3 regions of the Marinilactibacillus sp. Marseille-P9653 genome follow, and region 3 is predicted to be linked to each of the others. Evidence: a T-box and tRNA genes for the amino acid it is inferred to sense, from the RefSeq annotation. Region 3 holds a T-box; the other regions hold tRNA genes.
What was found. A T-box is a leader RNA that pairs with one kind of tRNA and senses whether it is charged. The one in region 3 lies ahead of leuS (leucine--tRNA ligase), so its partner is inferred to be a tRNA-Leu.
Positions count from the first base shown of each region.

Region 1 (9,671 bases), 130 kb from region 3:
ATGGGCCTAAGTGGACTCGAACCACCGACCTCACGCTTATCAGGCGTGCGCTCTAACCAGCTGAGCTATAGGCCCCAAACAAAAAGCGGGTGACGAGAATCGAACTCGCGACGACAGCTTGGAAGGCTGTGGTTTTACCACTAAACTACACCCGCATAATGTTGAACGGTCCCGACGGGATTCGAACCCGCGATCTCCTGCGTGACAGGCAGGCGTGATAACCGCTACACTACGGGACCATGCTCTTTGTTTCAATTGCGGGGACAGGACTCGAACCTGTGACCTCCGGGTTATGAGCCCGACGAGCTGCCAACTGCTCTACCCCGCGATAATAAAAAATGTATTAATGGACCTTGCAGGACTCGAACCTGCGACCGGACGGTTATGAGCCGTCTGCTCTAACCAACTGAGCTAAAGGTCCGCTTACTATAATTAGATATAGCGGCGGAGGGAGTCGAACCCACGACCTCACGGGTATGAACCGTACGCTCTAGCCAGCTGAGCTACACCGCCATCGTCCTATGTAAGAAAGCAATACGGCGTTTTCTTCATAAGAAATCGGGAAGACAGGATTCGAACCTGCGACCCCTTGGTCCCAAACCAAGTGCTCTACCAAGCTGAGCTACTTCCCGTATGCTTTAAAAATGCACCCTAGAGGAGTCGAACCTCTAACCGCCTGATTCGTAGTCAGGTACTCTATCCAATTGAGCTAAGGGTGCTATTAAGTTAAGTGCCGAGGGCCGGAGTCGAACCGGCACGGTGAATACTCACCGCAGGATTTTAAGTCCTGTGCGTCTACCAATTCCGCCACCCCGGCTAATGATAGGGCATAATAAGCTTTGTAGAAGACAAATTTGTCTATTAAATTATCAACTTCTGATTGAAAGTCGATCAAGCGAAAGACGGGATTCGAACCCGCGACCCCCACCTTGGCAAGGTGATGTTCTACCACTGAACTACTTTCGCTGAAATGCCGGCTAAAGGATTTGAACCCTCGACCTACTGATTACAAATCAGTTGCTCTACCAACTGAGCTAAGCCGGCACAATAATATAAATATAAACATGCGGATGGAGGGACTTGAACCCCCACGCCGTGAAGCGCTAGATCCTAAATCTAGTGCGTCTGCCAATTCCGCCACATCCGCGTTTAAGATATTTATCATTACACATTACTGTGTAATGAGCCGTGCAGGGTTCGAACCTGCGACCCTCTGATTAAAAGTCAGATGCTCTACCGACTGAGCTAACGGCTCAAAAAAATGGAGGTTAACGGGCTCGAACCGCTGACCCTCTGCTTGTAAGGCAGATGCTCTCCCAACTGAGCTAAACCTCCAAAAATAAAAAATCAAGAGCTTGCACGGCAACGTCCTGCTTTCACAAGGGGAAACCCCTCACTATCCTCGGCGCTGGGAAGCTTAACGGCTGTGTTCGGAATGGGAACAGGTGGATCCTTCCCGCCATCATTACCGCACAATGACTCTTTTCTTTTTATAAGAGAACGTTGTTCTCTGAAAACTAGATAGTTGAATTCTTGCAAACATGTTTTGACGCAACACCCTCATACTCTTAACCCCGTTTTGTGGTTAAGTCCTCGATCGATTAGTACTGGTCCGCTCCATACATCACTGTACTTCCACTTCCAGCCTATCTACCTGATCATCTTTCAGGGATCTTACTTCCTTAAAGGAATGGGAAATCTCATCTTGAAGGGGGCTTCACGCTTAGATGCTTTCAGCGTTTATCCCGTCCACACATAGCTACCCAGCGATGCCTTTGGCAAGACAACTGGTACACCAGCGGTGTGTCCATCCCGGTCCTCTCGTACTAAGGATAGCTCTTCTCAAATTTCCAACGCCCGCGACGGATAGGGACCGAACTGTCTCACGACGTTCTGAACCCAGCTCGCGTGCCGCTTTAATGGGCGAACAGCCCAACCCTTGGGACCGACTACAGCCCCAGGATGCGACGAGCCGACATCGAGGTGCCAAACCTCCCCGTCGATGTGAACTCTTGGGGGAGATAAGCCTGTTATCCCCAGGGTAGCTTTTATCCGTTGAGCGATGGCCCTTCCATACGGAACCACCGGATCACTAAGCCCGACTTTCGTCCCTGCTCGACTTGTAGGTCTCGCAGTCAAGCTCCCTTTTGCCTTTACACTCTGCGAATGATTTCCAACCATTCTGAGGGAACCTTTGGGCGCCTCCGTTACTCTTTAGGAGGCGACCGCCCCAGTCAAACTGCCCATCTGACACTGTCTCCCAACCGGATTACGGTTGCGGGTTAGAGTGGCCATACAGCGAGGGTAGTATCCCACCATTGCCTCCACCAAAACTGGCGTTCTGGCTTCATTGGCTCCTACCTATCCTGTACAAGCTGTACAGACACTCAATATCAAACTACAGTAAAGCTCCATGGGGTCTTTCCGTCCTGTCGCGGGTAACCTGCATCTTCACAGGTACTATAATTTCACCGAGTCTCTCGTTGAGACAGTGCCCAAATCGTTACACCTTTCGTGCGGGTCGGAACTTACCCGACAAGGAATTTCGCTACCTTAGGACCGTTATAGTTACGGCCGCCGTTTACTGGGGCTTCAATTCAAAGCTTCGCCGAAGCTAACCTTTCCTCTTAACCTTCCAGCACCGGGCAGGTGTCAGCCCCTATACATCTTCTTTCGAATTAGCAGAGACCTGTGTTTTTGGTAAACAGTCGCTTGGGCCTATTCACTGCGGCTGACCAGATGGTCAGCACCCCTTCTCCCGAAGTTACGGGGTCATTTTGCCGAGTTCCTTAACGAGAGTTCTCTCGATCACCTTAGGATTCTCTCCTCGACTACCTGTGTCGGTTTGCGGTACGGGCAGCCTACTTCTAACTAGAAGCTTTTCTTGACAGTGTGACATCAGATACTTCGGTACTATAATTTCCCTCCCCATCACAACTTGTCCGTATAGATATAAGCATTTGACTCATATCAAGACTTATTGCTTGGGCGCGCATATCCAACAGCGCGCTTATCTTAGCCTTCTGCGTCCCTCCATTGTTCAAACAAAGCAGACTGGTACAGGAATCTCTACCTGTTGTCCATCGCCTACGCCTATCGGCCTCGGCTTAGGTCCCGACTAACCCTGGGAGGACGAGCCTTCCCCAGGAAACCTTAGTCATTCGGTGCACGGGATTCTCACCCGTGTTTCGCTACTCATACCGGCATTCTCACTTCTAAGCGCTCCACAAGTCCTCACGATCTTGCTTCAATGCCCTTAGAACGCTCTCCTACCATAGAACCATAAGGTTCTATCCGTGGTTTCGGTATCTTGTTTAGCCCCGGTAAATTTTCGGCGCAGGACCACTCGACTAGTGAGCTATTACGCACTCTTTAAATGATGGCTGCTTCTAAGCCAACATCCTAGTTGTCTGAGCAGTCCCACATCCTTTTCCACTTAACAAGAATTTTGGGACCTTAACCGACGGTCTGGGCTGTTTCCCTTTCCACTACGGATCTTATCACTCGCAGTGTGACTCCCGGATCTACATACAGTGGCATTCGGAGTTTATCAGGATTCGGTAACCCGATAAGGGCCCCTAGTCCAAACAGTCGCTCTACCTCCACGATGCACTATCCGAGGCTAGCCCTAAAGCTATTTCGGAGAGAACCAGCTATCTCCAAGTTCGATTGGAATTTCTCCGCTACCCACACCTCATCCCCGCACTTTTCAACGTACGTGGGTTCGGGCCTCCAGTGCATTTCACTGCACCTTCACCCTGGACATGGGTAGGTCACTTGGTTTCGGGTCGACGACGGCATACTAAACGCCCTATTCAGACTCGCTTTCGCTGCGGCTCCACCTCTTCGGCTTAACCTTGCATGACATCGTCACTCGCCGGTCCATTCTACAAAAGGTACGCCATCACCCGTAAAAGGGCTTTGACTACTTGTAAGCACACGGTTTCAGGTGCTGTTTCACTCCCCTTCCGGGGTTCTTTTCACCTTTCCCTCACGGTACTGGTTCACTATCGGTCACTAGGAAGTATTTAGGCTTGGGAGATGGTCCTCCCGGATTCCGACGGAATTTCTCGTGTTCCGCCGTACTCAGGATACCAGCTAGGTAAGATCAGATGTCGTATACGGGGCTTTCACCCTGTCTCGCGAACCATTCCAGGTTCTTCTACTATCTTTACTCGTCCATATCGCCGGTCCTACAACCCCAAAGAGCAAGCTCTTTGGTTTGGCCTCTTCCCGTTTCGCTCGCCGCTACTCAGGGAATCGCATTTGCTTTCTCTTCCTGCAGGTACTTAGATGTTTCAGTTCCCCACGTCTACCTTCTTCTCAGCTATGTATTCACTGAAAAGATATCACCCTATGACTGGTGATGGGTTCCCCCATTCGGAAATCTTTGGATCAAAGCTCACTTACAGCTCCCCAAAGCATATCGGTGTTCGTCCCGTCCTTCGTCGGCTCCTAGTGCCAAGGCATCCACCGTGCGCCCTTGTTCACTTAACCTTGCGGTTAAGAGTATGATATTAATTAGCGATGAGAGTTCTATTCAAGGAACAAAACTTTCTCAATTTGTTAATCTCGGTGTTGTTTCTTAACATGTTTGTTATTAATTCAACTATCCAGTTTTCAAAGAACAAAGTATAGAAGGAATAAATCCTTCAAAACTAAACAAAGTAAAGTAACCTGTGCAAGGTTCCGTTTGCCCTTAAGGCAATATCCTTAGAAAGGAGGTGATCCAGCCGCACCTTCCGATACGGCTACCTTGTTACGACTTCACCCCAATCATCCATCCCACCTTCGGCGGCTGGCTCCCCTAAGGGTTACCCTACCGACTTCGGGTGTTACGGACTTTCGTGGTGTGACGGGCGGTGTGTACAAGACCCGGGAACGTATTCACCGCGGCGTTCTGATCCGCGATTACTAGCGATTCCAGCTTCATGCAGGCGAGTTGCAGCCTACAATCCGAACTGAGAATGGCTTTAAGAGATTAGCTCAACCTTGCGGTCTGGCGACTCGTTGTACCATCCATTGTAGCACGTGTGTAGCCCAAGTCATAAGGGGCATGATGATTTGACGTCATCCCCGCCTTCCTCCGGTTTATCACCGGCAGTCTCGCTAGAGTGCCCAACTGAATGCTGGCAACTAACAATAGGGGTTGCGCTCGTTACGGGACTTAACCCAACATCTCACGACACGAGCTGACGACAACCATGCACCACCTGTCACTCTGTCCCCGAAGGGAAAGCTCTATCTCTAGAGTGTTCAGAGGATGTCAAGACTTGGTAAGGTTCTTCGCGTTGCTTCGAATTAAACCACATGCTCCACCGCTTGTGCGGGTCCCCGTCAATTCCTTTGAGTTTCAGCCTTGCGGCCGTACTCCCCAGGCGGAGTGCTTAATGCGTTAGCTCCAGCACTGAAGGGCGGAAACCCTCCAACACTTAGCACTCATCGTTTACGGCGTGGACTACCAGGGTATCTAATCCTGTTCGCTCCCCACGCTTTCGAGCCTCAGCGTCAATTACAGACCAGAAAGTCGCCTTCGCCACTGGTGTTCCTCCATATATCTACGCATTTCACCGCTACACATGGAATTCCACTTTCCTCTTCTGCATTCAAGTCTTCCAGTTTCCAATGACCTTCCACGGTTGAGCCGTGGGCTTTCACATCAGACTTAAAAGACCGCCTGCGCTCGCTTTACGCCCAATAAATCCGGACAACGCTTGTCACCTACGTATTACCGCGGCTGCTGGCACGTAGTTAGCCGTGACTTTCTGGTTAGATACCGTCAAGGTCGGGGCAGTTACTACCCGACTTATTCTTCTCTAACAACAGAGCTTTACGATCCGAAGACCTTCTTCACTCACGCGGTATTGCTCCATCAGGTTTTCACCCATTGTGGAAGATTCCCTACTGCTGCCTCCCGTAGGAGTCTGGGCCGTGTCTCAGTCCCAGTGTGGCCGATCACCCTCTCAGGTCGGCTACGTATCAAAGCCTTGGTAAGCCATTACCTTACCAACTAGCTAATACGCCGCGGGTCCATCCATAAGCGGCAGCCGAAGCCACCTTTTATCTAAGAGACAGGCGTCTCAAAGACATATGCGGTATTAGCATCCGTTTCCGAATGTTATCCCCCTCTTATGGGCAGGTTACCCACGTGTTACTCACCCGTTCGCCACTAATCCATTCTCTGCAAGCAGAGAATTTCATCGTTCGACTTGCATGTATTAGGCATACCGCCAGCGTTCGTCCTGAGCCAGGATCAAACTCTCGTTTTAAGTGTTTGACTTGCTCATTGATTGAAAATTGCGAATGAACCTTGTTCATTCGTTTAGTTGTCTTGATTCATAAATGAATCGAAGACCCCTGCACATTTGGTTGTTTTTACTTTGTTCAGTTTTCAAAGATCTACTCTTTATTGCTTCGTGTTATGTCGTCGCCGTGTTAACAACAACTCATATATCATACCACGTTGCCGTTTCGCTGTCAACAACTTTTTAAAATTGTTTTTTTGTTAACCCTTGATAACATTACGTTGGAAGCGTTAACCCGCTCGACTTATAGTAGTATATCATCTTGTGATATTCGGTGTCAAGAACAAATTTGAACTTGTTTTTTCGACTCAATCATCTCTCACAAGCGACAAGATATACTTTATCATGATATGGAATTCTGGTCAATAGAAAAGTATCATAAACTTCTTTTTTTATTTTTGATAGTACTCTTTTTCTCGGAATAAGCTTTATTTTAAAGGCTTTTTTCATATAAGTTAAATTTTGATTGACTATTGGAGCTAACTTCCTTGTTCGTTTCGACTAATACAAACCCTGCATCTTTATAGAATTGATTCAAATAATGGTTGTTTGCTACACAATCAAGTCTGATCACTCGATTGCCGTTTATAATAGCTCTATTGATCGCTATTTTTATTAGTAATTCTCCATTTCCACTTCCATGAGCTTCCTCTGCTAAGGCTACTCTATGCAAGTAAGTTACATGTCCTTCAGAATCTTTTCCCCATAACTCAGCGTCCCAGGAACTTTGAGTTTCCAGTAATATGAAAACACCTAAGTAGTATTCTTTTAAATAAGCCATATAGACGTTTTGGTTACGAATAGCTCTATCTGTTCTATGAACATCATTTCCTAAGAGTAAATCTCCCCACTGGTTTGACCCTTTTTTATTCAGCCACTTTGCAGTATCCAATAGTGTGTTGAATACTTTTTCGTAATCTGAACTAGTTGCTATTACACTTCTTAACTGTTTCTCCATATCGGTTTTCCTCCAGTATATCTATTTTAATAGATAAAAACCCCCTGCAGATATGAATCCGCAGGAGATTTCTTTAAATGAATTTATAAATCACTTTTATAAACGATTATTCAATTCATTTGCTAAATCTTCAAAGCCTGGCTTGCCTAAGAGAGCAAACATATTTTTCTTATAAGCTTCTACACCTGGCTGATCAAATGGGTTGACGCTATTTAAATAGCCCGAAATCGCAACAGCTATTTCAAAGTAATAGAATAAATATCCTAAAGTATAAGCACTATTATCTGGAATGGTTACTACAAAATTCGGTACATCTCCATCTGTATGTGCTAATAGTGTGCCCTGGAAAGCTTTCGTGTTAACAAAGTCAACATCTTTTCCTTCTAGGTACCCTAATCCGTCAAGGTCTTCTGACTCTGATGGAATATCAATGGTTTTAGCTGGATTATCGACTTTGATGACTGTTTCAAATAAATTACGTCTACCTTCTTGAATATACTGTCCAAGAGAATGCAAGTCAGTTGAGAAGTTTGCGCTTGAAGGATAAATGCCTCGTTGGTCTTTACCTTCAGATTCTCCAAATAACTGTTTCCACCACTCTGAGAAATACTGTAAGTTTGGCTCGTAATTGATCAATAACTCTGTAGAGTATCCTTTACGGTAAAGAACATTTCTTAACGCAGCGTATTGATAAGCTTCATTATTAGATAAGTCTGTATCTGTGTACAAACTTGCAGCGTCTGCAGCACCTTTCATTAGCTCATCTAAGTTACCGCCACTTACAGCAATAGGTAATAGACCAACAGCAGTCAATACTGAGAAACGTCCACCAACATCATCAGGAATAACAAAAGTTTCATAGCCTTCAGTATCTGCAAGTGATTTAAGTGCACCTTTTTCTTTATCCGTTGTTGCAAAAATACGAGATTTCGCTTCTTCCTTACCGTATTTTTCGATAAGTAAATTCTTGAACACTCTAAATGCTAATGCAGGTTCAGTCGTTGTTCCTGATTTAGAGATAACATTAACCGAAAAGTCTTTATCTCCGATTAATTCAATCAAGTCAGAAAGATACGTTGAACTAATACTGTTACCAGCGAAAAAGATTTGTGGTGTATCTCTTTTATCAGCACTTAATTCGTTGTAAAAAGAATGGCTTAAGAAATCAATCGCAGCTTTTGCTCCTAAATATGAGCCGCCGATCCCGATTACAATCAATATCTCTGAATTAGACTTGATTTTTTCAGCTGCTTTTTGGATACGAGCAAATTCGTCTTTGTCATATTCAGTAGGTAAATTAACCCAGCCTAGAAAGTCGCTTCCTGCTCCTGTACCGTTTCTTACTGTATCGTGAGCAGTTGTTACTTGTGCTTGCATATTATCTAATTCTTCTTTACCTATAAAACGATTTAACACTTTTGAATAATCAAATGAAATGTGACCCATTCGAGTTCTAACCTCCATATTTTTGATATCGTTCACTTTATATTTTAAAGGATTTACCCTACAAAAAACAAGAGGAACGTTAAAGATCCTCTTGTTGGTTTAGTCTGATCAAATCAGTAGAAATTGTGGAACACCTGAAATTTCCCAGTCTTCGAGTGTCTTTGTTATTTTCTCTGAGTGTTCCCAGGTTAATTCATTATCATCTGTTAGTAGTTCTAGCGGATTCTTCACTGATTCATCTTCATACGTGAATACGAATAAGGGTACACGGTTATCTTGAACGACTGCATTCGTCAATTCGTTCAATTCTAATTTTTCTACATCAATAGAAAGTACTTCTTTCATTCTTTCTATAATACAAGCGAGTGCCGTTTTCTTAGGTTTGACTTCTGTTGCTGGAAACGAAAAACCTTTTGATTCCTTTTTAACCAAGAATACATACCTATCATTTTCATCTTTAACCAAAACCGTACATGCTACATAATGATTTTTTGCTATCAAATTTTACACCTCACGTGATCTGACCAGATATTCTGGTTCAACTTCTTATAACCATTCACTCAACCACTTAACTCTATTGTTCCAATTCAATTACTTAGATTTGTCTAGATGTTCGCCTTCTTCAATTTCTCGAAGTGCTTCATCAATCCAGTTGGGGAATTTTCTTCGAATAGACTCAAACTCTGTCCCTGATCGCCGCCCGTATCTTGGGTTCTTTTTTTTATTGGAAAAAGGATGATATTTTGGTGTATTCAGTCCTCGCATGGATAAACTGATTTTTTTACTGTATTCATCAATGTCCATTACAACAACATCTACAGCATCTCCGATAGTTACGATATCTTCGATTTCTTTTATAAAACCATGCTTAAGTTCGGAAATATGCACGAGTCCTTGTGTTTCATCATCTAATGCAACAAATACTCCATACGGTTGTATACCTGTGACATTCCCTCGCACAC
Region 1 is NZ_CAKAKH010000001.1:909,300-918,970, reverse strand. Features, by position in the region: tRNA gene LG377_RS04645 (tRNA-Ile) at 2-75, opposite strand; tRNA gene LG377_RS04640 (tRNA-Gly) at 85-155, opposite strand; tRNA gene LG377_RS04635 (tRNA-Asp) at 167-239, opposite strand; tRNA gene LG377_RS04630 (tRNA-Met) at 256-328, opposite strand; tRNA gene LG377_RS04625 (tRNA-Ile) at 348-421, opposite strand; tRNA gene LG377_RS04620 (tRNA-Met) at 440-513, opposite strand; tRNA gene LG377_RS04615 (tRNA-Pro) at 559-632, opposite strand; tRNA gene LG377_RS04610 (tRNA-Arg) at 646-719, opposite strand; tRNA gene LG377_RS04605 (tRNA-Leu) at 732-817, opposite strand; tRNA gene LG377_RS04600 (tRNA-Gly) at 895-966, opposite strand; tRNA gene LG377_RS04595 (tRNA-Thr) at 972-1,044, opposite strand; tRNA gene LG377_RS04590 (tRNA-Leu) at 1,066-1,147, opposite strand; tRNA gene LG377_RS04585 (tRNA-Lys) at 1,183-1,255, opposite strand; tRNA gene LG377_RS04580 (tRNA-Val) at 1,263-1,335, opposite strand; rRNA gene rrf (5S ribosomal RNA) at 1,358-1,473, opposite strand; rRNA gene LG377_RS04570 (23S ribosomal RNA) at 1,582-4,497, opposite strand; rRNA gene LG377_RS04565 (16S ribosomal RNA) at 4,718-6,269, opposite strand; gene LG377_RS04560 (N-acetyltransferase) at 6,739-7,263, opposite strand; gene LG377_RS04555 (glucose-6-phosphate isomerase) at 7,360-8,709, opposite strand; gene LG377_RS04550 (NUDIX domain-containing protein) at 8,818-9,210, opposite strand; gene LG377_RS04545 (CvfD/Ygs/GSP13 family RNA-binding post-transcriptional regulator) at 9,301-9,671, opposite strand, start outside.
Region 1: it encodes a tRNA-Leu, which carries the amino acid that the T-box ahead of leuS (leucine--tRNA ligase) is inferred to sense. The anticodon was not compared.

Region 2 (9,671 bases), 1.0 Mb from region 3:
TCCGTTATAGAAAAGAAGAAGACGGCAAAATAGATTATGTTCATACATTAAATGGTTCAGGACTAGCTATTGGAAGAACCGTTGCAGCTATTCTAGAAAATTACCAGCAAGAAGACGGTTCAGTTAAGGTGCCGGAAGTCCTTGTTCCTTATATGGGTGGTATAACAGAAATCAGGTAAAAGAGTTTATAAGTTGTTTCGATTAAAGGGTGGATTGAATTGGTGATATAATGAGTTGTACCCAATCGATTAGGAGGGAAATTATGTCTGAGAAAAATTTTGAAACAGCGATATTTGCAGGAGGTTGTTTCTGGTGTATGGTGAAACCATTCGATAGTTTGCCAGGAATAGAAAAAGTAACTTCAGGATATACTGGTGGCACTGTAGAAAATCCAACTTACAGACAGGTGACTTCAGGAACAACAGGTCATACCGAAGCTGTTGAAATCAAATATGATCCTTCAAAGATTTCATATGAAGAGTTAGTAGAAATTTACTGGCAACAAACCGACCCTACAGATGCAGGTGGACAATTTGCTGACCGTGGAGATTCTTATAGACCCGTTATATTCTATAACAACGATGAACAAAGAGAAACGGCAGAGGCTTCAAAAAAAGCATTAAATGAAAGTGGTCGCTTCGATCGTCCTATCGTAACGACAATTGAACCAGCTCAACCGTTTTATGAAGCGGAAGACTATCATCAAGACTTTTACAAAAAAGAATCAGCGCACTATAAGAGATATAGTAAAGGTTCAGGAAGAGTCGATTTTATTGATCAAAACTGGGACAAATAAGCTTTTTCTAGGTATTGTTCCAATAAAAGGGAAATGTCGGAAAGCTTGTTCCGGCATTTTTCTTTTATTTTTTTATTAAAATGATTGACAAAGATATAATCCCATTGTATTATATAAGAGTTGCTGCTAATTGATTATTTCTTTTAGCGCCAGCACGAAAACTGTATAGCGGTTATGGCGAGAAGGATCCACCTGTTTCCATTTCGAACACAGAAGTTAAGCTTCTCAGCGCCGAGGATAGTGAGGGGTTTCTCCTTGTGAAAGCAGGACGTCGTTATGCAGCAATCGTTTGATTGTATTATTGGAGGTTTAGCTCAGTTGGGAGAGCATCTGCCTTACAAGCAGAGGGTCAGCGGTTCGAGCCCGTTAACCTCCATAATTTTTTCGGAGCCGTTAGCTCAGTCGGTAGAGCATCTGACTTTTAATCAGAGGGTCGCAGGTTCGAACCCTGCACGGCTCATTGCATAGTGATGTGCAAGCTAAATAGAACAGCGCGGATGTGGCGGAATTGGCAGACGCACTAGATTTAGGATCTAGCGCTTCACGGCGTGGGGGTTCAAGTCCCTCCATCCGCATAGTTCATTTAAAAGATTCAAGCCGGCTTAGCTCAGTTGGTAGAGCAACTGATTTGTAATCAGTAGGTCGAGGGTTCAAATCCTTTAGCCGGCATTTCAGCGAAAGTAGTTCAGTGGTAGAACATCACCTTGCCAAGGTGGGGGTCGCGGGTTCGAATCCCGTCTTTCGCTTGGTTATAGATAAAGCGAATGAATATTTACTTAGTCTTAACAGTAATTGCCGGGGTGGCGGAACTGGTAGACGCACAGGACTTAAAATCCTGCGGTGAGTTTTCACCGTGCCGGTTCGATTCCGGCCCTCGGCATTTGAAATACTCGCACCCTTAGCTCAATTGGATAGAGTACCTGACTACGAATCAGGCGGTTAGAGGTTCGACTCCTCTAGGGTGCATTTCCGAAAGGAAAAAGTAAAGTACGGGAAGTAGCTCAGCTTGGTAGAGCACTTGGTTTGGGACCAAGGGGTCGCAGGTTCGAATCCTGTCTTCCCGATTTTTCTAAAAGAGCCATTTTATAATGGCGGTGTAGCTCAGCTGGCTAGAGCGTACGGTTCATACCCGTGAGGTCGTGGGTTCGACTCCCTCCGCCGCTATCATTGTTTTTCAGAAAATTGGACCTTTAGCTCAGTTGGTTAGAGCAGACGGCTCATAACCGTCCGGTCGCAGGTTCGAATCCTGCAAGGTCCATTTTCAATCGTTCGATATTATCGCGGGGTAGAGCAGTTGGCAGCTCGTCGGGCTCATAACCCGGAGGTCACAGGTTCGAGTCCTGTCCCCGCAATCCAAACAAAATTAACTTGGTCCCGTAGTGTAGCGGTTATCACGCCTGCCTGTCACGCAGGAGATCGCGGGTTCGAATCCCGTCGGGACCGTTCAACTTTATGCGGGTGTAGTTTAGTGGTAAAACCACAGCCTTCCAAGCTGTCGTCGCGAGTTCGATTCTCGTCACCCGCTTTTTGTTTGGGGCCTATAGCTCAGCTGGTTAGAGCGCACGCCTGATAAGCGTGAGGTCGGTGGTTCGAGTCCACTTAGGCCCATTGTTTCATATTAATAAAGTCACTTAACCGGCCCCTTGGTCAAGCGGTTAAGACACCGCCCTTTCACGGCGGTAACACGGGTTCGAATCCCGTAGGGGTCATTAGCAGGAGACTGCTACTATAGATTTACTGGAGGATTACCCAAGTCCGGCTTAAGGGAACGGTCTTGAAAACCGTCAGGTGTGTAAAAACGCGCGTGGGTTCGAATCCCACATCCTCCTTTTAAATGATCGCGGGGTAGAGCAGTTGGCAGCTCGTCGGGCTCATAACCCGGAGGTCGCAGGTTCGAGTCCTGTCCCCGCAATTCAAAATTGAATAATTATATGGTCCCGTAGTGTAGCGGTTATCACGCCTGCCTGTCACGCAGGAGATCGCGGGTTCGAATCCCGTCGGGACCGTAGTAACATTTTCCAAGGCGCAGTAGCTCAGTTGGTAGAGCAACGGATTGAAGCTCCGTGTGTCGGCAGTTCGACTCTGTCCTGCGCCATTGGAGGGATAGCGAAGTGGCTAAACGCGGCGGACTGTAAATCCGCTCCTTCGGGTTCGTAGGTTCGAATCCTACTCCCTCCATTTTTAGGGGTATAGTTTAACGGTAGAACTATGGTCTCCAAAACCATCAATGTGGGTTCGATTCCTACTACCCCTGTGGTTCAATTAAATATTATGGCGATTGTGGCGAAGTGGTTAACGCACCGGGTTGTGGTCTCGGCATTCGTGGGTTCGATCCCCATCAGTCGCCCTTTGATTTTTGGGCTATAGCCAAGCGGTAAGGCAGCGGGTTTTGATCCCGTCATTCCCCAGGTTCGAATCCTGGTAGCCCAGTTTCATACCAAATGAATAAATTGTATGGCGGTATAGCCAAGTGGTAAGGCAGAGGTCTGCAAAACCTTCATCACCGGTTCAAATCCGGTTACCGCCTTGTCTGACAGTTAAATAGACTTAACAGGCCGGCGTGGCGGAATTGGTAGACGCGCTGGACTCAAAATCCAGTGCCCGTTAGGGCGTGCCGGTTCGACTCCGGCCGCCGGTATTGAAAAAGCAAATACTTTTTCAAAAAGCTGTTGACACTAATGTAGCAGCGTGATATGATATATAGGTTGCTGTTAAAGATATCAACTTGATCGAGTAACTTGATCAAAAACAACTTTTAAAAAAGTTGTTGACATCAAAACAACAACATGGTATGATATATGAGTTGCTGTTAAAGCGGCAACGACATAACACGAAACAATAAAGAGTAGATCTTTGAAAACTGAACAAAGTAAAAACAACCAAATGTGCAGGGGTCTTCGATTCATTTATGAATCAAGACAACTAAACGAATGAACAAGGTTCATTCACAATTTTTAATCAATGAGCAAGTCAAACACTTAAAACGAGAGTTTGATCCTGGCTCAGGACGAACGCTGGCGGTATGCCTAATACATGCAAGTCGAACGATGAAATTCTCTGCTTGCAGAGAATGGATTAGTGGCGAACGGGTGAGTAACACGTGGGTAACCTGCCCATAAGAGGGGGATAACATTCGGAAACGGATGCTAATACCGCATAGGTCTTTGAGACGCCTGTCTCTTAGATGAAAGGTGGCTTCGGCTGCCACTTATGGATGGACCCGCGGCGTATTAGCTAGTTGGTAAGGTAATGGCTTACCAAGGCTTTGATACGTAGCCGACCTGAGAGGGTGATCGGCCACACTGGGACTGAGACACGGCCCAGACTCCTACGGGAGGCAGCAGTAGGGAATCTTCCACAATGGGTGAAAACCTGATGGAGCAATACCGCGTGAGTGAAGAAGGTCTTCGGATCGTAAAGCTCTGTTGTTAGAGAAGAATAAGTCGGGTAGTAACTGCCCCGACCTTGACGGTATCTAACCAGAAAGTCACGGCTAACTACGTGCCAGCAGCCGCGGTAATACGTAGGTGACAAGCGTTGTCCGGATTTATTGGGCGTAAAGCGAGCGCAGGCGGTCTTTTAAGTCTGATGTGAAAGCCCACGGCTCAACCGTGGAATGTCATTGGAAACTGGAAGACTTGAATGCAGAAGAGGAAAGTGGAATTCCATGTGTAGCGGTGAAATGCGTAGATATATGGAGGAACACCAGTGGCGAAGGCGACTTTCTGGTCTGTAATTGACGCTGAGGCTCGAAAGCGTGGGGAGCGAACAGGATTAGATACCCTGGTAGTCCACGCCGTAAACGATGAGTGCTAAGTGTTGGAGTGTTTCCGCCCTTCAGTGCTGGAGCTAACGCATTAAGCACTCCGCCTGGGGAGTACGGCCGCAAGGCTGAAACTCAAAGGAATTGACGGGGACCCGCACAAGCGGTGGAGCATGTGGTTTAATTCGAAGCAACGCGAAGAACCTTACCAAGTCTTGACATCCTCTGAACACTCTAGAGATAGAGCTTTCCCTTCGGGGACAGAGTGACAGGTGGTGCATGGTTGTCGTCAGCTCGTGTCGTGAGATGTTGGGTTAAGTCCCGTAACGAGCGCAACCCCTATTGTTAGTTGCCAGCATTCAGTTGGGCACTCTAGCGAGACTGCCGGTGATAAACCGGAGGAAGGCGGGGATGACGTCAAATCATCATGCCCCTTATGACTTGGGCTACACACGTGCTACAATGGATGGTACAACGAGTCGCCAGACCGCAAGGTTGAGCTAATCTCTTAAAGCCATTCTCAGTTCGGATTGTAGGCTGCAACTCGCCTGCATGAAGCTGGAATCGCTAGTAATCGCGGATCAGAACGCCGCGGTGAATACGTTCCCGGGTCTTGTACACACCGCCCGTCACACCACGAAAGTCCGTAACACCCGAAGTCGGTAGGGTAACCCTTAGGGGAGCCAGCCGCCGAAGGTGGGATGGATGATTGGGGTGAAGTCGTAACAAGGTAGCCGTATCGGAAGGTGCGGCTGGATCACCTCCTTTCTAAGGATATTGCCTTAAGGGCAAACGGAACCTTGCACAGGTTACTTTACTTTGTTTAGTTTTGAAGGATTTATTCCTTCTATACTTTGTTCTTTGAAAACTGGATAGTTGAATTAATAACAAACATGTTAAGAAACAACACCGAGATTAACAAATTGAGAAAGTTTTGTTCCTTGAATAGAACTCTCATCGCTAATTAATATCATACTCTTAACCGCAAGGTTAAGTGAACAAGGGCGCACGGTGGATGCCTTGGCACTAGGAGCCGACGAAGGACGGGACGAACACCGATATGCTTTGGGGAGCTGTAAGTGAGCTTTGATCCAAAGATTTCCGAATGGGGGAACCCATCACCAGTCATAGGGTGATATCTTTTCAGTGAATACATAGCTGAGAAGAAGGTAGACGTGGGGAACTGAAACATCTAAGTACCTGCAGGAAGAGAAAGCAAATGCGATTCCCTGAGTAGCGGCGAGCGAAACGGGAAGAGGCCAAACCAAAGAGCTTGCTCTTTGGGGTTGTAGGACCGGCGATATGGACGAGTAAAGATAGTAGAAGAACCTGGAATGGTTCGCGAGACAGGGTGAAAGCCCCGTATACGACATCTGATCTTACCTAGCTGGTATCCTGAGTACGGCGGAACACGAGAAATTCCGTCGGAATCCGGGAGGACCATCTCCCAAGCCTAAATACTTCCTAGTGACCGATAGTGAACCAGTACCGTGAGGGAAAGGTGAAAAGAACCCCGGAAGGGGAGTGAAACAGCACCTGAAACCGTGTGCTTACAAGTAGTCAAAGCCCTTTTACGGGTGATGGCGTACCTTTTGTAGAATGGACCGGCGAGTGACGATGTCATGCAAGGTTAAGCCGAAGAGGTGGAGCCGCAGCGAAAGCGAGTCTGAATAGGGCGTTTAGTATGCCGTCGTCGACCCGAAACCAAGTGACCTACCCATGTCCAGGGTGAAGGTGCAGTGAAATGCACTGGAGGCCCGAACCCACGTACGTTGAAAAGTGCGGGGATGAGGTGTGGGTAGCGGAGAAATTCCAATCGAACTTGGAGATAGCTGGTTCTCTCCGAAATAGCTTTAGGGCTAGCCTCGGATAGTGCATCGTGGAGGTAGAGCGACTGTTTGGACTAGGGGCCCTTATCGGGTTACCGAATCCTGATAAACTCCGAATGCCACTGTATGTAGATCCGGGAGTCACACTGCGAGTGATAAGATCCGTAGTGGAAAGGGAAACAGCCCAGACCGTCGGTTAAGGTCCCAAAATTCTTGTTAAGTGGAAAAGGATGTGGGACTGCTCAGACAACTAGGATGTTGGCTTAGAAGCAGCCATCATTTAAAGAGTGCGTAATAGCTCACTAGTCGAGTGGTCCTGCGCCGAAAATTTACCGGGGCTAAACAAGATACCGAAACCACGGATAGAACCTTATGGTTCTATGGTAGGAGAGCGTTCTAAGGGCATTGAAGCAAGATCGTGAGGACTTGTGGAGCGCTTAGAAGTGAGAATGCCGGTATGAGTAGCGAAACACGGGTGAGAATCCCGTGCACCGAATGACTAAGGTTTCCTGGGGAAGGCTCGTCCTCCCAGGGTTAGTCGGGACCTAAGCCGAGGCCGATAGGCGTAGGCGATGGACAACAGGTAGAGATTCCTGTACCAGTCTGCTTTGTTTGAACAATGGAGGGACGCAGAAGGCTAAGATAAGCGCGCTGTTGGATATGCGCGCCCAAGCAATAAGTCTTGATATGAGTCAAATGCTTATATCTATACGGACAAGTTGTGATGGGGAGGGAAATTATAGTACCGAAGTATCTGATGTCACACTGTCAAGAAAAGCTTCTAGTTAGAAGTAGGCTGCCCGTACCGCAAACCGACACAGGTAGTCGAGGAGAGAATCCTAAGGTGATCGAGAGAACTCTCGTTAAGGAACTCGGCAAAATGACCCCGTAACTTCGGGAGAAGGGGTGCTGACCATCTGGTCAGCCGCAGTGAATAGGCCCAAGCGACTGTTTACCAAAAACACAGGTCTCTGCTAATTCGAAAGAAGATGTATAGGGGCTGACACCTGCCCGGTGCTGGAAGGTTAAGAGGAAAGGTTAGCTTCGGCGAAGCTTTGAATTGAAGCCCCAGTAAACGGCGGCCGTAACTATAACGGTCCTAAGGTAGCGAAATTCCTTGTCGGGTAAGTTCCGACCCGCACGAAAGGTGTAACGATTTGGGCACTGTCTCAACGAGAGACTCGGTGAAATTATAGTACCTGTGAAGATGCAGGTTACCCGCGACAGGACGGAAAGACCCCATGGAGCTTTACTGTAGTTTGATATTGAGTGTCTGTACAGCTTGTACAGGATAGGTAGGAGCCAATGAAGCCAGAACGCCAGTTTTGGTGGAGGCAATGGTGGGATACTACCCTCGCTGTATGGCCACTCTAACCCGCAACCGTAATCCGGTTGGGAGACAGTGTCAGATGGGCAGTTTGACTGGGGCGGTCGCCTCCTAAAGAGTAACGGAGGCGCCCAAAGGTTCCCTCAGAATGGTTGGAAATCATTCGCAGAGTGTAAAGGCAAAAGGGAGCTTGACTGCGAGACCTACAAGTCGAGCAGGGACGAAAGTCGGGCTTAGTGATCCGGTGGTTCCGTATGGAAGGGCCATCGCTCAACGGATAAAAGCTACCCTGGGGATAACAGGCTTATCTCCCCCAAGAGTTCACATCGACGGGGAGGTTTGGCACCTCGATGTCGGCTCGTCGCATCCTGGGGCTGTAGTCGGTCCCAAGGGTTGGGCTGTTCGCCCATTAAAGCGGCACGCGAGCTGGGTTCAGAACGTCGTGAGACAGTTCGGTCCCTATCCGTCGCGGGCGTTGGAAATTTGAGAAGAGCTATCCTTAGTACGAGAGGACCGGGATGGACACACCGCTGGTGTACCAGTTGTCTTGCCAAAGGCATCGCTGGGTAGCTATGTGTGGACGGGATAAACGCTGAAAGCATCTAAGCGTGAAGCCCCCTTCAAGATGAGATTTCCCATTCCTTTAAGGAAGTAAGATCCCTGAAAGATGATCAGGTAGATAGGCTGGAAGTGGAAGTACAGTGATGTATGGAGCGGACCAGTACTAATCGATCGAGGACTTAACCACAAAACGGGGTTAAGAGTATGAGGGTGTTGCGTCAAAACATGTTTGCAAGCATTCAACTATCTAGTTTTCAGAGAACAACGTTCTCTTATAAAAAGAAAAAGAGTCATTGTGCGGTAATGATGGCGGGAAGGATCCACCTGTTCCCATTCCGAACACAGCCGTTAAGCTTCCCAGCGCCGAGGATAGTGAGGGGTTTCCCCTTGTGAAAGCAGGACGTTGCCGTGCAGTTCTTTTTTTTTATCTAATACCATTTTTTGATTCCGCAATAGCTCAGTTGGTAGAGCGCGCGACTGTTAATCGCGTTGTCGCAGGTTCGAGCCCTGCTTGCGGAGTTTTTTTGTACCTATATTTAGAGAGCAGAGGCCTGATTACTCGATTATCAGGCCTCTTTTTTGCGGTTAATTTGTTAAACTTAGAAGGTAAAAGTAATTTTATTAATGTAATTATGATAGATCTAACTAGTTTTAGTTATTAAGCGCTATTCATCATCACAAAGAAAATATACCAATAAAAAGACTATGGAGGAAATTTATGATCAATATTGAAATCGTATGATGCACTAACATCATTAATATTTACCGAATACCAACCAGTTTTTTTATAGAAAGATAAGGAATAGATAATAAAAGAATTGATATACCAAGTCAAGAGATTAAGGGGAAGTGAAATGCTAACAAGCGTTAAAAATGTCCTTTCAAATTTTAATAAAACTGTTTACTTTGACACTTATCATTTGCTTCGTGAGAAGACACGAGATACAAATATAGTACAGCAGTGTAGTGAACAGTTAATTGGATTCTTGAAAGGTTCTTTAAATAGACAGGATGAGTATTTTATTAAAGGTGCCCTTGGAAATTTATATAGGATAAATGGAGAAACAAAAAAGGCAATTCACTATCTTACCTTTTGCCTTCAGTATGCTAGGGAGTGTCAGGATACCTCAAAAGAAATAGTTTCACTAATAAGGCTGGGAGAAGCTTTGAAATATAGTGATGACCATCAAGGTGCACTGAATAATTTTAATCAGGCATTAGAAAGAAGTCAGTCTGATAATATAGAGAACTATGTCGATTTCGTACAACAGCATAAAGGAAAGTGTCTTATGGAAATGACAGGGTTTGATGAGGCAGAGAGTTGCTTCTTAGAGGCATTTTAAATAAGGGAGCAAAAAGGAGATAGAGAGTTGATTAGGTCTACTCAAAAAGCAG
Region 2 is NZ_CAKAKH010000001.1:1,420-11,090, reverse strand. Features, by position in the region: gene serS (serine--tRNA ligase) at 1-179, shown strand, start outside; gene msrA (peptide-methionine (S)-S-oxide reductase MsrA) at 263-796, shown strand; rRNA gene rrf (5S ribosomal RNA) at 961-1,076, shown strand; tRNA gene LG377_RS00150 (tRNA-Val) at 1,100-1,172, shown strand; tRNA gene LG377_RS00145 (tRNA-Lys) at 1,184-1,256, shown strand; tRNA gene LG377_RS00140 (tRNA-Leu) at 1,290-1,371, shown strand; tRNA gene LG377_RS00135 (tRNA-Thr) at 1,393-1,465, shown strand; tRNA gene LG377_RS00130 (tRNA-Gly) at 1,471-1,542, shown strand; tRNA gene LG377_RS00125 (tRNA-Leu) at 1,591-1,676, shown strand; tRNA gene LG377_RS00120 (tRNA-Arg) at 1,689-1,762, shown strand; tRNA gene LG377_RS00115 (tRNA-Pro) at 1,787-1,860, shown strand; tRNA gene LG377_RS00110 (tRNA-Met) at 1,887-1,960, shown strand; tRNA gene LG377_RS00105 (tRNA-Ile) at 1,981-2,054, shown strand; tRNA gene LG377_RS00100 (tRNA-Met) at 2,076-2,148, shown strand; tRNA gene LG377_RS00095 (tRNA-Asp) at 2,167-2,239, shown strand; tRNA gene LG377_RS00090 (tRNA-Gly) at 2,251-2,321, shown strand; tRNA gene LG377_RS00085 (tRNA-Ile) at 2,331-2,404, shown strand; tRNA gene LG377_RS00080 (tRNA-Glu) at 2,434-2,505, shown strand; tRNA gene LG377_RS00075 (tRNA-Ser) at 2,536-2,625, shown strand; tRNA gene LG377_RS00070 (tRNA-Met) at 2,636-2,708, shown strand; tRNA gene LG377_RS00065 (tRNA-Asp) at 2,730-2,802, shown strand; tRNA gene LG377_RS00060 (tRNA-Phe) at 2,819-2,891, shown strand; tRNA gene LG377_RS00055 (tRNA-Tyr) at 2,894-2,974, shown strand; tRNA gene LG377_RS00050 (tRNA-Trp) at 2,980-3,050, shown strand; tRNA gene LG377_RS00045 (tRNA-His) at 3,071-3,143, shown strand; tRNA gene LG377_RS00040 (tRNA-Gln) at 3,154-3,226, shown strand; tRNA gene LG377_RS00035 (tRNA-Cys) at 3,253-3,323, shown strand; tRNA gene LG377_RS00030 (tRNA-Leu) at 3,351-3,434, shown strand; rRNA gene LG377_RS00025 (16S ribosomal RNA) at 3,776-5,327, shown strand; rRNA gene LG377_RS00020 (23S ribosomal RNA) at 5,548-8,463, shown strand; rRNA gene rrf (5S ribosomal RNA) at 8,573-8,688, shown strand; tRNA gene LG377_RS00010 (tRNA-Asn) at 8,723-8,795, shown strand; gene LG377_RS00005 (tetratricopeptide repeat protein) at 9,131-9,619, shown strand.
Region 2: it encodes a tRNA-Leu, which carries the amino acid that the T-box ahead of leuS (leucine--tRNA ligase) is inferred to sense. The anticodon was not compared.

Region 3 (9,671 bases):
TGATCACACCTGCCGGTTTATTCAACATAAAGTAGACGAACTCTTGATAATCGAGCTCTTCTCCGCCAATCATGACTGTATCCGTATCAGGATCAACTTGTGTCTTTGGATCTTTTACGATAACACCGTTAATTTCAATAATCGATGATTTCAGTAAACTTTTAACTTCTCTTCTTGTTCCTAAGCCACTATGGGCTAATAACTTATCGATTCTCATTTTGTCACCTCGTATCTAGTGTATCTGATATTTCTCTAAATTAAAAAGAAAGTCTAATTGATTTTGAGTTTATTTCTTACTCGAGCAGCTTGTGCACCAATCAGACGATCAGCTAGTCTTGTTTTCAAAACTAAATATCCATAAACAACGATTCCTACAGCAGCCATAACCGGTAAGGATAGTCCAGCTTGAGTTTTACTTTCGAAATTCAATACTGTTCCTAATCCTATTTTGGTCAGCATCGTAAATGCCCCCATAATAAGAGATAAAATCATAATCAAAGCTGAGCGTCTAAACAACAAAGGTATAGAGTAATGCGTCGCTTTATGCATAATACGCATCATTAGGAAACACGTTATTCCAAAACCAGCAATTGTGGAATACAGCATACCGAAAGCGTTAAGTCCAAGTACTCCGACAAATAAGGGTTGCGTAACAATCTTCACAACAAAACCGATAACTAATGCCCAAATAGCGGGTCTAGTCTGGTTAGCTGCTTGAAGCATGTTCCCAAGCACTGCGTACAAAGCAATAAAGATAGCCATATAAGCAGAGACTTGGGTAATGGATGTTCCTAATGCACTAGGTCGGAAAAAAACATTATAAAGCGGTTCAGCAACAACTGCCATTCCCACAGCAGCCGGGAACATAGCGAAAAAGAGTAATTGAACGCCTTTTGAAAATTGCTTACTCACTTCTTTGACATTACTTTTAGCCATAAGGTTACTGATTAATGGAACTGTTGTAATCGATAAAGCTGTACCAAATGAAGTCAGAATCATAATCAATTTATGCGCATTTGCTTGTGTGACACCGTACGTTGCTTGAATCGTGTCAGAATCCATATTTGAGAACATTTCCATAATCGGTTTGTACGTATTCTGGTCGATTTGTTGAAAAAGTGTAATTCCGGTTGCGATAATAATAAATGGAATAGAGGTTTTAACAATTTCCACTAACAAAGATTTTGGAGATACCTTTACTTCATTTACGCTGTCTTCTGGTTCATGATTAAAAGCTGTATCGATTCGCTTAATCTTCCAAGCTAGATAGATTAAGGAGAAGATGGCTCCTATAAATGCAGCAAATGTCGAATAAGATACCGCTGTTACATTGGAACCGCCTAAAACTTGAGTGATTGCATAAGCAGAAGCCAGCATAAATAAAATACGGGCAAACTGTTCAATGATTTGAGAAATCGCAGGCCCAGCCATTGTATTATGCCCCTGTAGAAAGCCTCTAGTAACACTTTGGGCAGGAATAATGAGTAAAGCTGGGACTAAAGCACGCATAACAATTACAGCATCTTCAGCATCTGCCGTTGGACTTGTACTTGCAAGCGCTGGTGCTAGTACATAAAGCGCAACAGCGGAAACGACTCCCGTAAAAATCATTAGTTTCAAACCTTGCTTGTAAATTGATTTAGATATTTCATATTCGCCAATCGCATTATAGTGGCTGATTTGCTTTGATATCGCAGAGGGTACACCAGCTGTTGCCAAGGCTAGAAAGAATGCATATGGATTGTATCCGATCTGAAAGAGCGCATTTGCAGCATCGGCTTCTCCGCCTCCACCCATCCACGCCATCCATGGAATAATATAAATAATTCCAAGGACTCTTGAAACCATACTGGATGCAGTCATCCAAGCGGATCCACTGACCATTTTTTGGTCGTCAGACATTTCTTTCTTTATCACGTTTGTTGAGGCTTGGTTGTCCATATTTAAAGAAACCTTCTTTCGATAAGTAAAAATACTGAATGATTCTCTTACTGTTTTATTGAATAAAAAAATTCCATAGAAAAAGGAGCACCGTAAGGCCCCTTTTCCAACTAGACTCTATTCTACTGGTTTACGCCACCTGTTGCAATCTTGTTCTATCATAAAAACGAGCATTTACAAAAAACTTAATTCTTTAGACATAATGATGATTTCGGAGCTTCTTTTTTTACTTTTCATGAGTTGCATGAGTTTCTTTTGGATACATTTGAAAAAAAGGCAATTTACGTCGTATTTCGAACGCAAAGTCTCAATACGTTCGAAACGATTCTTAATATTGAGCTTTTTTTACGCATCCATTAAAAACCAAAAAAGAAACTCAAGAGAAATGCTGCATCCCCCTTGAGTTCCTCTTTAATCAAAAATCAAACTAAACCGATAGATCTAATTTGGAGCAACGATATTAACGAGTTTACCTGGTACTACAATCACTTTACGGACTGTCTTACCTTCTAGGTTTTCTTTAATATTATCATTTTCCAATGCCAGTTTTTCAAGATCATCTTTTGAAATGTCTTTAGAGGCCGTTGCTTTTCCTCTGATTTTACCATTAACTTGGAAGACAACTTCTACTTCATCCGTAACCAGTTTGGCTTCATCGTAAGTTGGCCAAGCTTCATACGAAATACTTTCACCCGTTTGACTAATGCGGCTCCATAGCTCTTCTCCAAGATGCGGCGCAACAGGGGCAAGCATTTTAAGGAATCCTTTAATGTAATCAATCGGTAGTCCTTCTGCTTTATAGGCCGCATTTACAAAGACCATCAACTGAGAAATCCCTGTATTGAATTGTAGATTTTCAAAGTCCTGTGTGACCTTTTTGACTGTCTGATGATAGACCACGTCTAGTGACCCATCGTTGATTGTTGTAATGCGGTCTCTTAGTTTGTCTTCTTCATCAACGAGCAATCTCCAAACACGGTCAAGGAATTTGCGAGATCCTTCAAGGCCATCTGTGCTCCAAGCGATAGCAGCATCCAGTGGACCCATGAACATTTCATAAACGCGTAATGTATCTGCTCCAAATTCTTCAACGACATCGTCAGGATTAACAACATTCCCTTTGGATTTAGACATTTTTTCGTTATTAGCACCAAGAATCATTCCTTGATTGTACAGACGTTGAAACGGTTCTTTTGTTGGAACAATATCAAGATCGTAAAGGAATTTATGCCAGAAACGCGCATACAACAAGTGAAGAACCGCATGCTCTGCACCACCGATATAAAGATCTACTGGTAGCCATTTTTTCAATTTTTCTGGATCAGCTAACTGTTCTGTGTTTTTCGGATCAATAAATCTCAAGAAGTACCACGAACTACCTGCCCACTGTGGCATTGTGTTCGTATCTCTTTTACCTTTCAAGCCGGTTTCAGGATCCACTACGTTCACCCAGTCTTCAATAACCGCTAGAGGAGACTCCCCAGTACCAGAAGGCTGAATCTTATCTGTTTTTGGCAATTCAATTGGTAGATCTGATTCTGAAACAGTCGTCGTCGTACCATCTTCCCAGTGAATAACAGGAATGGGTTCTCCCCAATATCTTTGACGAGCAAACAACCAGTCACGCAAACGGTAAGTGATCTTTTTCTCGCCAACTTGTTCTTTTTCTAGATATTCAATCATACTTGAAATCGCTTCTTCTTTGTTCATTCCATCCAAGAAATCTGAGTTGATATGTTTTCCATCTTCTGTATAAGCAGCTTCGTCCACATTACCACCTTCAAGAACCGGAATAATCTTCAAGTCATATTTTTGAGCAAACTCAAAGTCACGTTCGTCATGTGCAGGAACCGCCATAATTGCGCCTGTACCGTAAGAAGCTAGAACGTAATCTGCAATCCAAATCGGAAGCTCTTCACCATTGACCGGATTCACAGCATAAGCTCCAGTAAATACACCTGATTTATCTTTGTTCAAATCCGTTCTTTCTAGATCTGACTTGATGCTAACATCCTTAATATATGCTTCGACAGTTTCTTTCTGATCTTCTGAAACAATCTGTTGGATCAAATCAGACTCAGGAGCAAGCACTGCATACGTAGCACCAAACAAAGTATCAGGACGAGTCGTAAACACAGTGAAATCAAGTTCTGAATCTTTCACCTTAAACGTCACATTCGCGCCTTCAGATTTACCGATCCAGTTTCGTTGCATATCCTTGATGTGTTCAGGCCAGTCAACTTCTTCAAGATCTTCCAAAAGACGGTCCGCATAAGCCGTGATTTTTAGCATCCACTGTTTCATTGGCTTACGGTAAACCGGATGTCCACCGCGCTCTGACTTCCCATCAATGACTTCTTCATTCGCCAGAACCGTCCCCAAAGCCGGGCACCAGTTAACCGCCACTTCTGCTTCGTAAGCCAGTCCTTTTTCATACAACTTAATAAAGATCCACTGCGTCCACTTATAATACTCAGGATCAGTCGTATTGATTTCTCGCTCCCAGTCATAACTGAATCCAAGAGCGTTGATTTGACGTTTAAATGTCTGAATATTTTTCTCAGTGAATTCCGCCGGATCATTTCCTGTATCAAGCGCGTACTGCTCAGCAGGAAGTCCAAAAGCATCCCATCCCATCGGGTGCAAAACATTGTATCCCTGTGCGCGTTTCATACGCGAGATGATGTCTGTAGCTGTATACCCTTCTGGGTGTCCTACATGCAGTCCTTGTCCAGAAGGATAAGGAAACATATCTAATGCATAAAAGTTCTCTTTGTCCTCATCTTCCGTTACTTTAAAAGAATGATTGTCTTGCCAATACTTTTGCCACTTTGGTTCCATTGATTTATGATTGAATGACATTACATTACGCCCCTTTTTTTCGAATAATTGCTATTAAAAAAGCCCTATAAACTATACAATTGTATAATTTATAGGGCAAATCAATTCGCGGTACCACCTAATATTCACTGCAAATTTTGCAGTCTCAAATCTTTAACGCAGATTTACGGATCGAATTAATAGAATCCTGTTAGACTCCGTTCACTCGAACAACTTCCAGGCGAGTTCAGTTTACCTCTGTACACATTTCCACCAACCATGTGCTCTCTATCAAAAAGGAAAAACCTACTATTCCTGTTCAAAGTAGTTATTAGTCTATATCTTATCAAAACCCTTGCCTTGTCGCAATAGCTATTTGACCGAAAAAAAGAAAAAGCAGTAGTCGGTATTGCCGATCTACTGCTTTAAAATTTATACAGATAGGTTCTGGTTTACGTAAATAACATCAGAATCTAGTGCATTTTTCTCTTTTAATTGTTGAATAGTTGTATTGAATTTAAGTGCGATTCCAGAAAGTGTATCGCCTTTTTCAACGACATATCCACTCTTAGTTACAGGTGCTTTTTGTTCAACTACTTTTTCAGTAGATTGAACAGATAAACGCTGATTCACAAAGATTGTATCATTCGTTAAGTTATTCCACTCTTTGATCTGTGCAACACTTGTATTGAATTGAAGCGCAATTTTGTATAGTGAATCTCCTGATTGAACAACGTACTGATTAGAAACAACTTGTGTTGGTTGAGACACAGGTTTCGAGACTACAGGAGTCGATACCGTCTGTGTTCTTCCTGCTGGTATAGCAAGTACTTGACCAACAAAGATATTATCAGATTCTAGTCTATTTGTTGCTTTGATCTGTGCTACAGTCGTTCCATATTTAGCAGCTAGAGCGGACAATGTGTCTCCAGCAGAGACAACGATACTACTTGTCTGTTCGTTAACCGGCTTAGGCGTAACTGGTGCTGGTATTACTGGTTTAGGTGTTACTTTAGCCCCAGCAACGTTCAATGTCTGACCGACAAAGATATTACTAGATGATAAGTTATTGTCTTGCATCAATTGATTCACAGAAGTATTGAATTGACGCGCGATTTTAGTTAACGTATCTCCACCAACCACACTATATTGTCCTAAGACTGGCTTAGGTGCTACAGGAGCAATAACGACTGGTGTAGGCGCAACTGGTGCTTTAGATCCATTGATTGTTAATTTTTGGTTCACATAGATTGTATCCTTATTTAAATCATTCAATGATTTAATTGTAGAAACCGAAGTATTGAACTTTCTAGCGATTCCAGACAACGTGTCCCCTGCAACAACCGTATAAGTTGATTTAACAGTCTCAGTAGGTGCAGAAACGCTCGGACTGTTCGTTACCGGCGTGCTTGACGCTTTACCAGAAACTGTTAACTTTTGATTCACAAGAATTTGATCTGTTTCCAGGTTATTAAGTGATTTGATAGCATTCACTGTTGTATTAAACCTTCTTGCAATGGACGTCAACGTATCTCCACTTACTACAGTGTAGCTTGAAGTCGTTGTTCCTTGAGAACTTCCGTTATTGACGACTGGAGTAGTTGAACTACCCGCATTTTGGCCATTTAAAGCCAATGTCTGATTTACAAAGATTGCATCGCTTTTCAAATTATTTGCTGATTTGATAGCAGATACTGATGTACCAAAACGTCTAGCGATTGATGTTAACGTGTCTCCACTAACCACTGTGTAATTAGATACAGTAGGTGTCGTAGGAGATACCGGGTTAGAAACTGATCCTGTTGACATTCCAGCTAAGACCAATTTCTGGTTTACAAAAATCAAATCACTTTTAAGATTGTTCAATGACTTGATCGACGACACGTTTGTATTGAATCTTCTAGCGATAGAAGTCAATGTGTCTCCACTAACCACTGTATAATTTGACGAACCTGTTTGTTGACTATTTCCTGTGTTTGATGCTGGTGTTGTCGATCCACTTTGTGATGTTCCTGAAAGTGTTAACTTCTGGTTTACAAAGATCAAATCACTTTTAAGATTGTTCAGTGATTTAATAGATGAAATAGATATATTGTGTCTTCTAGCGATAGACGTTAATGTATCTCCATTAACAACTGTATAACTTGATGAACCAGTCTGTTGGTTACTTCCAGGGATCGGTGCTGGTGTCACTGACCCACTATTTGAAGTTGACCCAGATAGAGCCAGTTTTTGATTCACAAAGATCAAGTCACTCTTCAAGTTGTTCAAAGATTTAATGGAAGAAACGGATGTGTTATGTCTTCTAGCAATAGAAGTCAACGTATCCCCTCTAACAACTGTATAACTTGATGAACCGGTTTGTTGACTGTTACCTGGAGTTGGTGCTGGCGTGGTTGATCCATTGTTTGAAGATCCCCCAGATGTCGCTCCGGAAACAGATAATTTCTGGTTCACAAAAATCAAGTCACTCTTTAAATTGTTCGCTAATTTAATCGCAGCTACCGTTGTATTGTATTTTCTAGCAATAGACGTTAAAGTTTCTCCCCTAACGACTGTGTGTTGACCGCTAGTATTGTTACCTGTTGTTGGTGTTGTTGGTTGAACTGGTTTAACAGTACTTGAACCGCCATTACCTGTTTCTACTGGTCCTGTCCAATTTCCGTCAAAACGAGTAAGATCATATAAGCTAATAATATTATTCAACTTGTTCGCATAACTAGGATCCGTTGCATAACGACCTTGCAGCCAAGCAGAAGCATCTTTATAGGAGTTGGTTCTTTCAATCCATGCTCCAGAATAGAATTCACTGTTCCATCCTGTACCATTTCTGATTAATCTAGCATTATCTTCAAGAGATTCTGCATAGCTAGGATATTTTTTGAAATTATCTGTTATCGTGATCCAGCCTGTACTAGAATAGTACTCTTTTGTACGCATCGCAACAGATTGTCCGTTATAAGAGCCTTTGATTCCGAATAAGTTATGATTTGGCGGAGATGATAAAGTACTTTTACCATAACCAGACTCTAGACTTGCTTGAGCAATCATGATTGAAGCATAGATCCCATTTTCTTTAGCTATTCTTTGAGCGTGACCAGCAATTTGATTGATAAATTCAGAAGTTGTTTTCGCTTGACTCAAATTACCAGTGCTTGTTGCTGACCCATTTGAAGATGCAGGAGTAGAACTGACACCCGCTTGGTTAATCGCAATCTTCTGTCCAATCTTTATATTATTAGGATTAGAAATTTTGTTTAAAGCAACTAAGTTGTTGACAGTTGTATTATAAGATTTTGCTATTTTGTTTAATGTGTCCCCAGATTTAACTGTATGAACAATTGCTTTAACTTCCGGCTTAGTAACGGTTGGAGTTGGTTTCACTTCTGGTTTTGGCTCAGGCTTCGTTTCTACAACAGGTTTTTCTGCCGGAGCTGGAGTCGGTTTTGTTTCAGCTGGTTTAGGAGCTGGCTTTTCTTCAGCTGGTTTTGTTTCTGGTTTCACTTCTTCTTCAGGTACAACTACTTCAATTTTTTCTGTTTCTTCAATCGATTCTTCGACCTCAGTAACAGGTGTTTCAAATTCTTGGGATTCTTCTACTTCTTCTTGAACCGTTTCATTTAATGCTTCTGTTTCAACTGTAGACTCTACAGTTCCTTTTTCACTTGACTCAATAACAGCTATTTCTGCTGTTTTATTCTCAATTGAAGCGGAAACTTCTTCTACAATGACATCTTCAGTTTCTTCTTTAGCACTTTCATTTATTTCAGGTTCTGTAACTTCTATACTTTCGACGACAGTGTCTTCTACTATGTTTTCTGTTGTTTCAACAGATTCGGTTTCAGTAGTTTCCGTCAATTCTTCTTGAACAATGCGTTCAGCACTTTCAGATTGTTCTAGTTGATAAGTAAGTAATGCTTCAAATGCAGTATTTAAGTCGTCTGTAGATAATTGTTCAACATTGAGTTGAGCTAATAAACTTTCTCCGCCAGCCAGTTCAATCATTCTAACTAGTTGAGACTTAACGAAAGAGAGTTCTTCAAGTTCGTCACTGGTAGGCACTTCTTCAGTTAATTCAGTTGCTTCTGTTTCTGGAGCTAATGTTTGCTGCTCTTTGACAGTTGCTTGTAATTCATTATACTGGTCATATAGTGCTTGGATTTCTTCTTTATTTAGATCCATTTCTTCTGCGTGGACAGCTTCACCAAATGCAGAAATGGCCACGACCCCAGCTAGAATGCTTGAAGACATGGTCAGTTTCAATGAGCGCTTCTTTGCGCTGTTTTTGTAAGAATCTAACATATCTTTCTGGTTTATCATTTATTTAATACCCCTCTCAAAAAAACAAGTTAAAAATAGTTTCTTTGTCCTCATATTATACCGTTAGTATCGGATGAAAGGAACAAAAAAGTAAGTCTTTTTGTAAATGTCATATGACTGTAACAGTAGGAAACCGAACAGATTATAAACACGCATAGCTGATTCGATTAAGCTAATACATTATTGTAAGTCAACTTCATTAAAGGTTAATCCTGTTCCGTTTATACAAAAGATAAGGGAACACTTTATGAACAAGAATATGATTCAAGAAAGGTCGGATATCATGTTACTTTCGCCATTAAGATTTTGCCATCAGCTCTTATCAGATTCTATTTCATATGGAGACACGGTTATTGATGCAACCGTTGGAAATGGTCATGATACAGTCAAACTTGCTCAACTTGTCGGAAAAACTGGAAAAGTTTATGGGTTTGATATACAAGATTCTGCAATTGAAGAAACGAAGAAAAAAGTTCTTTTAACTGGACTGAAAGATCAAGTTGAATTGATTCACGATGGTCATGAACAGATAAAGAACTATATAGGTACGGATGCGATTCAAGCAGTGGTCTTCAATCTCGGCTACTTGC
Region 3 is NZ_CAKAKH010000001.1:1,036,984-1,046,654, reverse strand. Features, by position in the region: gene LG377_RS05235 (pseudouridine synthase) at 1-217, opposite strand, end outside; gene LG377_RS05230 (polysaccharide biosynthesis protein) at 271-1,941, opposite strand; gene leuS (leucine--tRNA ligase) at 2,383-4,803, opposite strand; T-box leader at 4,872-5,093, opposite strand; gene LG377_RS05220 (LysM peptidoglycan-binding domain-containing protein) at 5,194-9,081, opposite strand; gene LG377_RS05210 (class I SAM-dependent methyltransferase) at 9,329-9,671, shown strand, end outside.